DNA from 3 places in the Mesorhizobium sp. L48C026A00 genome. Region 3 is predicted to be linked to each of the others. Evidence: riboswitches for the same ligand, from Rfam matches in the RefSeq annotation. Region 3 holds a riboswitch; each other region holds the start of a gene.
The links. A riboswitch is a leader RNA that binds a small molecule or an ion and turns the genes downstream of it on or off. The one in region 3 is predicted to bind cobalamin.
Positions count from the first base shown of each region.

Region 1: linked by a shared signal. The riboswitch ahead of X738_RS56220 (CbtB domain-containing protein) and the one ahead of X738_RS71820 (ABC transporter ATP-binding protein) in region 3 are both predicted to bind cobalamin.
Region 2: linked by a shared signal. The riboswitch ahead of X738_RS46325 (aromatic ring-hydroxylating oxygenase subunit alpha) and the one ahead of X738_RS71820 (ABC transporter ATP-binding protein) in region 3 are both predicted to bind cobalamin.

Region 1 covers NZ_AYWU01000006.1:469,544-472,810, reverse strand. Annotated here, with positions in the region: gene cobU (bifunctional adenosylcobinamide kinase/adenosylcobinamide-phosphate guanylyltransferase) at 1-447, opposite strand, end outside; gene X738_RS56225 (CbtA family protein) at 470-1,234, opposite strand; gene X738_RS56220 (CbtB domain-containing protein) at 1,250-1,429, opposite strand; cobalamin riboswitch at 1,467-1,676, opposite strand; gene X738_RS56215 (heparan-alpha-glucosaminide N-acetyltransferase) at 2,063-3,055, shown strand; gene X738_RS56210 (methyltransferase family protein) at 3,052-3,267, shown strand, end outside.
Region 2 covers NZ_AYWU01000001.1:162,943-166,209, reverse strand. Annotated here, with positions in the region: gene X738_RS46330 (hybrid-cluster NAD(P)-dependent oxidoreductase) at 1-524, opposite strand, end outside; gene X738_RS46325 (aromatic ring-hydroxylating oxygenase subunit alpha) at 548-1,795, opposite strand; cobalamin riboswitch at 1,909-2,111, opposite strand; gene X738_RS46320 (DUF680 domain-containing protein) at 2,619-2,825, shown strand; gene X738_RS46315 (DUF680 domain-containing protein) at 2,893-3,117, shown strand; gene X738_RS46310 (DUF680 domain-containing protein) at 3,192-3,267, shown strand, end outside.
Region 3 covers NZ_AYWU01000024.1:1,412-4,678, forward strand. Annotated here, with positions in the region: gene X738_RS71810 (bifunctional helix-turn-helix transcriptional regulator/GNAT family N-acetyltransferase) at 1-557, shown strand, start outside; gene X738_RS71815 (AraC family transcriptional regulator) at 657-1,487, opposite strand; cobalamin riboswitch at 1,753-1,957, shown strand; gene X738_RS71820 (ABC transporter ATP-binding protein) at 2,045-2,857, shown strand; gene X738_RS71825 (ABC transporter substrate-binding protein) at 2,854-3,267, shown strand, end outside.

The DNA.
Region 1 (3,267 bases), on a different contig from region 3:
GACGGCGGCGACCTGCTGGTTGAGCCGGCCGGCGGCATCGCGAAACCGGCGGGCAAGCGCATTGTCAGGCACGATGCCCTGGCCGACCTCGTTGGAAACCACGAACCACGGGCCGCGCGGCCGCGACAGCACATCCGCCAGCCCTCGGCATTCGGCCTCAATGTCGCGTTCGGCCAGCATATGGTTGGACAGCCACAGCGTCAGGCAGTCGATCAGGACAGGCCGGCCGTCAGGCAGCGCCCCGATCGCGCCGACGAGATCGAGCGGCGCATCGATCGTCGTCCAGCCGTCGCAACGCCGCGCCCGGTGCAGCGCGATGCGTTCGTGCATCTCGTCGTCATAGGCTTGCGCCGTGGCGATGTAGGTCCACGGCGCTGGACAGGCCGTCACCAGGCTTTCGGCATGCGCGCTCTTTCCCGAGCGTGCACCGCCGACGACCAAGGTCAGCTTGCTGCCTGGAGCAGCGCGATCAGGCAAGGCTATCGCGCAGGCCGGTTGCGGTGCCGGTCAAGCGGCCGCGCACCAAGCCGACGACAGCGCCGAGCACCAGCCAGAACACCAGATTGGTCAGCGTCACCGCCACCACGAACTGGTGGTGCAGGCCTTCCGGGATGGGCGATTCGAAACTGTCGGGCTGCGGCGCGCCGACAATATGCGGCGCGACGATCAACGCTACGGCAAGAAGGGCCAGCGGCAGCGATTTGCGAAAGGCGAGCAGCCCGAGACCGGCAGCCGTCGCCACCACGGTCGCCGTCCACCAGATCTGGCGCTGGGCGAAATCGGCCGCCGGCATCGCCGGCAATTCGGGCGGCAGGCCGAGGTTCGGGGCCAGCGTGAACACGGCGAAGCCGGCAATCCCCCAGAACAGGCCCTGTCGCCAATTGCCGATGCCGCCGGCGAATTCCGAAGCGGCGACCAGGATCAGCGCAAAGCCGATGCCGGTGACGACGTTGGCAACGACGTTGAAAGCGAAGCGCTCGAAGCCATCGGCCGGCGCCCAGCCTTCCTCTTCCGCGGTGGCTGCTTCAGCCGGCACGGCGCTGCTCATGGCATTGCTGCCTGCTGCGGCCGGCGCCAAACCATGGTCATGCGTGTGACCACCGCCGGCCTGTTCGTAGACTTCTGCCTTGAGGATGAGTGGCACGGTGGCGTAGGCCTGCATGCAGGCCAGAACGACGCCGGCCACTAGCCCTGCGATCGCCGCGATGAACACGACGTTGCGAAACAGTGTCATGGTGTCAGCCCCTCGTCAGTGGCAGGGAAAGCCCATCGAATGGCGATAGTCGTGAGCGGCATTGTGGACCGCATCGATATGCGAGAAGCCGACAAAGCCCATGACGAAAACGCCGAGAAATGCAGCAAGCGCCAACTGCACAAAGCGCGACTGCGAGGAGACGGAAGCGCCGAGCGAGACGGAAGCGGTATTCATGTCTTGTCCTTTCGCCCTCCACCCGAGGGCATAGAAGTCAGTTCTCCTGTCGCCGGCAGGTCTCCTGGCTCGCGGATCAGCGCCCTTCCCCACCTTCCCGAAGAAGCTCTTCCCGAAGAAAATCTTCAGTGGCATATGGAGAGGACTACCGCACACAGTTGCGGGGGCAGCCACGGCATCGGGCGAATTTTGCCCCTACCGCATTCCCTCTTGGTTCCAAAACGGAACCGACGACGGCTGCGACTATAGGCAGAATCGCCGCGCCCGGCAAACCAAATTCCGCCAGCTAGCAGCGCGAATGCGCCGTGCCGGCAGACCAGCTTGGTTCCTCGACGCCGCGATCTTGACAGGTTGAAAGCCGATCGTCCGCGCTGCCCCGGGGCGCTGTCATCGATGGTTTCGCCAATCACCAGCGTTGCAAGAAGGGCGCCGGCGTTGCGGCCAGCTTCTTTCGCCCCGTTTACGGGGAGAAATGCCCGGCAGGGCAATGAGGGGCGGCGCCGGCCTCGACCACTGGCTGCGAGCGGCATACGGCGCTTTAGCCTAAGCCCTGGGCATCAATGGGCCCTGTCTTCTTTTGTCCGGGGCAACCATGATAGTCGTCTTGCAGCACTGAATCAGAATTGCGAGACCATGACCATTCCTACGCCGGCCGTTCAGGACCGATCCAGGCGCATCATCGCCATCGACGTAGCCCGCGGCATCGCTTTGCTTGCCATGGCGAGCTACCATTTCACCTGGGATCTCGAATTCTTCGGCTACACCGATCCCGGCCTGACCGCCTTTGGCTGGTGGAAATTCTACGCGCGCTGCATCGCTTCGACCTTCCTGTTCCTGGTCGGCGTCAGCCTGTTCCTCGCCCATGGCAAGCAAATCCGCTGGAACGGCTTCTGGAAACGCTTCGCCATGGTCGGCGGGGCGGCGCTCGCCATATCGGCCGCCACCAGGCTTGCCACACCCGACAGTTTCATCTTCTTCGGCATCCTGCACGAGATCGCGCTCGCCAGCCTGCTCGGCCTGGCGTTTCTGCGGCTGCCGGCGCTGCTGACGCTGGTTGTCGCAGCTTTCGTCATCACCGCGCCGCTCTACCTCAGGTCCGAGATCTTCGATCATCCGGCCCTGTGGTGGGTCGGCCTGTCGGCAACCAACCCGCGCTCCAACGATTATGTCCCGCTGTTTCCATGGTTCGGCGCTGTGCTTGCCGGCATCGCAGCGGCAAAGCTTGCCTTCGCCTCCGGCATGCTGACGCGGCTGGCGGGCCTAACGCCCGGCCGCTGGACTAATCCGCTGGTCTTTATCGGCCGGCACAGCCTCGCCTTCTATCTGATCCACCAGCCGGTGCTGATCGGCTCGGTCTGGCTGATTTCGCAAGTCATGCCGGCAGCCGTCGAAACCAGGCAGGTCACCTTCCTGAAAGAATGCCAGGCATCGTGCGAGCAATCGCGCGACACGGAGTTCTGCAGCAGCTATTGTGTCTGCATGCTCGATACGCTCGAGGGCGAGGCCACGTTTGATCGGCTCTACCGCAACGACCAGGCTGCGGAATGGAAGGCGCATCTCGACGAGCTCGCCGGCGCCTGCACTGCCAAGGCCGACGGCACTTTGATGGAGGGAGGAGCACAATGACCGACCATCAGCAGAAACCGGGCCAACAGAAACCGGGACAGCAAAAACCGGGGTTTATACCGTGGCCGCCGCTGATCTATGTCGCGGCCATCGCCGTCAGCATCGCGCTTGGCTTGCTTTATCCGCTGCCATGGATCGGCGGCCTTTTGGGCGACATCCTGTTCGCGGCCGGCTGGGTGGCATTGTTCGGCGTCGTCGCACTCTGGTTCACG
Region 2 (3,267 bases), on a different contig from region 3:
TCGAGCTCCTTGCGGAAGATGATCTCCTCGGGCTTTCGCGCGCAGTTGACGAAGCCGACATCTGTCCATGGCGCGCAGTCGTTCAGCCAGCGCAGCATCGACATCATCGGCGTCACGCCTGAGCCGGCCGAAATGAACAGATACTTGGCCGCTGGATGGCTGTGCAGCGAAAAGTCGCCCGCCGGCCCATAGGCCTTCACGTGAACGCCGGGCTTCAAATTGTCGAACATCCAGCGGGTGCCGAGGCTGCCGGCCTGCGCTTTCACCGTCACCGCGATCGAGAACGGCCTCGACGGCGAGGACGACAGCGTATAGGTCCGCATCATCAGGCCCTCGGTGGTCGGCAGTTCCAGCGTCACGAACTGCCCCGGTCTGTAGCGGAACCAGGTCTGGTTGTCAGAGCGGAAGGTAAAGGTCTTCACGTCAGGCGCCTCGTCGCTGACGCCGATGACTTCCAGCACCTGGAGCCTGTCGTTCCAGGGCGCCATCTCGTCGAGATGGCGGTAGAGGCCAAGGTCCGTCATCGCATTCATCCCCTTGACCTCGCTCAGGCGACGCTGCGCAGCGCCGGCCGCCCGGCCTCGGCAAGGCGCGGCCCGATGAAGGAGGCGTACCATTCGACGAACTGGATGACGCCGCCCTCATGCAGTTCCGAATAGGGGCCGGGCTCATAGGCCGGCGACAGGATGCCGAAGGCGTTTTCCTCGACAATGCGACGGTCCTGGTCGTTGGTCTCGGTCCAGACATGGGTGAGTTCGGCGAGGTCGTAATCGACGCCTTCGACCGCGTCCTTGTGGACAAGCCATTTGGTGGTGACGGCCGTTTCCGTGACACTGATCGGCAGCACGCGGAAGGTGACGGCATGATCGCCGAGGATATGGTTCCAACTCGTCGGATAGTGATAGAGCAGCAGCGAGCCGATACGGTCGGTCGAAACGCTGTCGGAAAGTTTCTTCTTCACCGCGCGTCTTCCCGTCATCGTGTAGCTGACGGCGTCGCGCAGCAGCGGCGCGCGGGTGGCGCGATACTGCCCGGCCGGATCGATGCGGAACTTGCTCGGCAAGCCCGCCGCCTCGCATTTCGCCCAGTGCGCGAGCATCTCTGGATCGCTGTCGGCGCCCTGCACGCCGGTCACGGTCGGCGCTTCCGGGAATGTCTTGCAGAGTTCCGGATGGTTGCCGGCGCAATGGTAGCACTCGCGGTTGTTCTCCCAGACGAGCTTCCAGTTGCCCTTCTCGACGATGGTCGATTCGAAGGCGATTTTTGCCTCGCGCAGCCGGTGCGGCAGGAGGTAAGGCTCGATCATGGCGCGCATCGGCGCGAAGTCGGCCGGCTCGTTGGCCAGGCAGATGAAGATGTAGCCGCCAACGCTTTCGCAAGCCACCGGCTTCAGGCTGAACTGGCTTTTGTCGAAGCCGTCTGCCATCTGGCGAGCAAACAACAGCCGGCCGTCCAGCTCGTAGGTCCACTGGTGATAGGGGCAGACCAGCTTCGCCGCAGTGCCCTTGTCGGCATTGCAGACACGGCTGCCGCGATGCCGGCAGGAATTGTGGAAGGCATTGATCTTGCCTTGCTGGTCGCGGACCAGCACGACCGGATAGTCGCCGATCTGGGCGGTGATATAGCTGCCAGCTTTCGGCAACTCGCAATCGTGGCCGATGAACAGCCAGTCGCGATACCAGATCAGCTCCATGTCGAGCTTGAAGAAATCTGGATCGGTGTAGAAGGGCTGCTCGAGCGAATAGCCTTGCCTGCGGCCGTGCAAGAGCCTCAGCATGTCGTTGCGCGCGTCCATGTCCTGTCCTCGTGTAAGGACTGAACTGGTGGTGATGGAGGGAGGACCGTTTGCACGCCGGCGACAGGGCCGGACGTGCATCATCCACCTCTTGACCGCCCACCGCGATCAGTCGAGTCTGAAAATCTCGGGCTGGTTTCCGGGCTCTGGAGTGTCCTTGCGGACTCGTCGCGACACCTTCCCAGGCTTGTGGCCCAGTGGTCTCCCGTTGCGACTTGAACTCCACCACCGTTGCGGGGGCAGCGCCGGGTTCTGACCGGCTTCCCAATTCTCCGCTTCGTCGTCACCAAGCGGCACCTGAGATGGCGTGATCTAATCATGCCGGCCGGCTGACTGCCGGCATGAAAGCGACATCGTATCCATGCGGCGCGACACCGCCGGCGAAACCTGCAGGTTTATATCTGCAGGGCTGAAACCCGCTTTGTCGGCGGCCATTGTCGGCTGCCGTGACATCGAATCCGACCCGCGGCGGAGACCAGGAAGGTTAACAGTTTACAAAAGTGACTATTAGCCGCTTCTAAAATCGAACCGAACGGTTCGTTTCTGTTGACAATGCGTGCAGCACGCAGTGAACGCAGATCCGCCAATCCGTCAAATCGTCGAACGGCAAATTTGGCATAAAATATTGAAAACGAACCATAAAACCATAGTGGTAGATGCCTCTGGTACAATTTCAAGGTGTAGATTCTTGGTCCACACAGAACAACTTCGTGATTGGAATCCGCCGAATGGCCTTCCCACATCGGGGCTATCCGAACGACGCGCGCATCCTCCCAAGACACGCCGCTAGACGGACTGAAGACCAAGATACTGGAGTACTAAAATGAAAAAGATCGCTCTTGCTGCCGTCGCCGCTCTGGCCATCACCGGCAGCGCCTTTGCCGGCAGCGACCATTATGGGTCCAACGCCGCCAACCAGCCGGCCGTCGCGGTCGACAGCTCGTATACGGCCTCTGTCCAGACGCCGGCTCACGCTGAAAAGCAGCCCGTTGGCCAGGGCGCCGACCGCAACCTTTTCGGCAACAATTAACAGCTGGTCCCAAACAGCAAAGTGGCGGTCCGCCGCTCGGGATCTGAGGAACTCAGGAGTATTTGAAATGAAGAAGCTCATTCTTGCCACCGCCGCCATTGTGGCCATCTCCGGCAGCGCTTTTGCCGGCAGCGACAACTTTGGATCGAACGGCGCCAACCAGCCGGCCGCTGCGGTCGACAGCAACTCGTACACGGCTTCGATTCGGAATTCGGCTTCGGCGCAGAATCCGGTTCCGGCTGACGAGAAACCCGTCAACGGCAGCGACCGTAACCTGTTCGGCAACAACTAACAGTTCGTTCCAACAGCGGCGGCGGCATTTGCCCGCCGGGCTGGCGGAACCAAGAAAATCCAGGAGTTTTGAAAATGAAGAAGATCGTTCTTACCGCCGCCGCGCTTTTGATTGCTGCGGGCGGCGCTTTTGCCGGTAGCGACAACTTTG
Region 3 (3,267 bases):
CCGCACCGGAACAGGACAGGCTGGTCAAGGCGATGCAGACGGTGCAGCGCCTGCTGGGCGAGAGTGCAGAGCCCAGGGTCCCTTACATGCTGCGGTCTTTGCAGGTCGGCGACATCGGCTGGATCATCCATCGCCAGGGCCTGCTCTACGCGCAGGAATATGGCTGGGACGAAACTTATGAGGCGCTGGTCGCCGAAATCCTCGGCGCCTTCGTCAAATCCTACGATCCGAAATGGGAACGCAGCTGGATCGCCGAGCGGGAAGGGGAAGCCGTCGGCTCGGTCTTTCTCGTGCGCCAGTCGGACGCGGTGGCGAAGCTGCGCCTGCTCTATGTCGAACCCTCGGCGCGCGGTCTCGGCATCGGCAGGCGGCTGGTCGAGGAATGCATCGGCTTTGCCCGTGCCAAGGGCTACAAGAAATTGACGCTGTGGACCAACGACGTGCTCACCTCAGCGCGTCGCATCTACGAGGCGTCCGGGTTCAAGCTGGCCAATCAGGAACGCCACCACGCCTTCGGCAAGGATCTGGTCGGCCAGAACTGGAATTTGGACTTGTAGCGTCTTTCCCCTCTCCCCTTGTGGGACAAGGGGAGAAGGCAAGATAAGGCGGAGCGCCTCGACACTAGTCTCCAACACAAGTTGAAAACTGGCCGTTCCTCACCCGACCGGTATCCAGATTTCCAGCCCGCCATTGCCGCTGCGCGGATCGAATTCGGGGCCGTAGCGCTCGAATTCGGGCGCGTCGGCAATCTTGTGCCCGGAGGCCGGCAGCCATTTGTTCCAGATCGTGTTGACCGTGCGGCGGATGGTCGAGATGTGGTCACGATGGGCGAACACGGCGTATTTCTGCGCCGGCACGCGTACGCGCGAAAACCCCTTCGGCAGGTCCGAAAAATCGGACACCTCGACGCCGGCGATATAGTCGAAATTGCCTGCATCGTCGCCGTTGACGCAGACGCCATAGGCGATGTCGCCGACCTCGCCTGGAATGTTGCCGACATAGGGGCCGAACCGCTGCCACTGCATCGGAATGCCGGCGCTGGTTTCGCAGCTGTAGCGCTCGCCGAGACCGGCGATGAGGAACGGCCGGCTGGTTTCGAAACGCGGCGGCTCGAGATTGGCGAGGAAGGACTGGTCCATCAGGATCGGCTCCACGAGATCGAGGTTTTTGAGCGAGCCTTGCGCGCGCACCAGTTCCGGCGTGGTGCCGAACTGGTCGCGGAAGGCACGGGTGAAAGCCTCATGCGAGGCATAGCCGGCGTCGAGCGCGACCGAGAGGATGTCCGGTGCGCCGGCGGCGAGCCTGCGCGCCGCCTCGGTCAGCCGGCGAGAACGCAGGTAGCCCATCACCGAACGTCCGGTCGCCGCACCGAAAGCCCGCGTCACGTGAAAGCGCGACACGCCGCTGCTGTTGGCGACATCGTCGAGCGAGATGGCCTCCGGCAGATGGCTTTCGACGAACCACAGCGCTTTCTCGGTCGGGTTCATATGGCTCCTTGCTGTGGGACTCCGCATTGGCCAGGTCATGGTATCGCTTCCTGGTGGAGGCAGTTTGATCGAAATTGCGCACCGCGCAATGCGACGGTGGTCGGCAAGTCCAAGGCGTTGGGCGAAGGGCTTGACGGGAGCAGGCGTTGTCTTTTAAGTAGTAACGTTATTACATTACGAGATTCGGTATGCTCGTTCTGACAAGACCATTGCTCGCGGGGCACTCCGAACCCCGGAAACTTATTGCGCTGGGATTGGCGGAAAACTAGGGGGGCTGACTGATGGTCCCCAAGCCGAAAGGCGAGGGGTGAAAAGGGAACACGGTGAGATCTTCGGATCGAGGCCGTGGCTGCCCCCGCAACTGTAAGCGGCGAGCAAAATCCGAAAATGCCACTGGCCGGCAAGGCTGGGAAGGCAGGATGGCGCAAGGACCCGCGAGCCAGGAGACCTGCCATCGCACGAGTTGACCGGACGGGGTGTGCCGGGAGGAGACGTGGACATCGGTCTTGTCGGCCGGTCCAGCTTCCTTCCGTCGCCATTGAGAAAGTGACGGTAAGTTGGACGCCTGCCAGCCTCTTCTTGAAGCGCGTGAACTGAGCGCCACGGCGAATGGCCAGCGCCTGGTCAGTGCGGTCAGCCTTTCGGTCGCGGCGGGAGACCGCCTCGCTATCATCGGTCCCAACGGCGCCGGCAAGACGACGCTGCTGCGCATGCTATGCGGCACGCTGCGTCCGAGCGCGGGAGATGTGAGATTTTCCGGACGCCGGCTGGAGACGTTTCCGGCCGCCGAGCGGGCGCTGCACATGGCGGTCGTCGGCCAGACCGATCAGCCCGATCCGCGGCTTGCCGTGATCGACTACGTCGGACTTGGGCGGGTCCCGCATGCCTGCTGGCGACGCAGGAGCGAGCAACGCGACGTCGTCGTCGAAGCGCTTCGCAGAACCGGCCTGCTGCCGCTGCTCGGCCGCACGATCGGCTCGCTGTCGGGTGGTGAGCGGCAACGCGCCCAGCTGGCGCGCGCCATCGCCCAGGAGCCGAAAATCCTGTTCCTCGATGAACCGACCAATCATCTCGATCCGCGCGCCCGCAGCGAACTTCTCGAACTCGTATCGCAGCTTGGCATGACCGTCGTGGCGGTGCTGCATGATCTGTCGCTGGTCACGCCATTTGCCACCAGGGTCGCGGTGATGAACGAGGCCCGCCTGCAGGCACTCGCCCGTCCGCGCGAGGCGCTGACCAAGCAGTTGATTCGCGAGATTTTCGGCGTCGAGGTGCTTCGGCTGCGCCATCCGACCGAAGACCGCGAACTCACGGTGTTCGAAGTCCCGAACCGTGCCTCTTCTGATCCAACCAAGGAGCAACATCCGTGAAACGCCTCGCACTGTCTTTTGCCTCTATGCTGCTTGCCCAGACCGCCTTCGCTTTCCCGGTAACAGTCGACAGCTGCGGCACGCCGCTGACGTTCGACGCCGCGCCGAAGCGCGCCGTCATCCAGGATATGAACATGGCCGAGATGGCCTTCGCTCTGGGGCTGCAACCGTCGATCGGCGGCCTGACCGGCATCACCGGATGGTACAAGGTCGGTCCGGAATTCAAGGCCGAGCAGGGCGCGATCCCGGAACTTGCGCCGAAATATCCGACGCTCGAAAACCTGGTCGCGGTCGAGCCCGATTTCTTCTTCGCCGGCTGGTATTACGGCATGAAGCCGGGCGGCGACGTAACGCCAGATACGCTGGCGCCGCACGGCGTCAAGACGCTGGTGCTGACGGAAAGCTGCGTC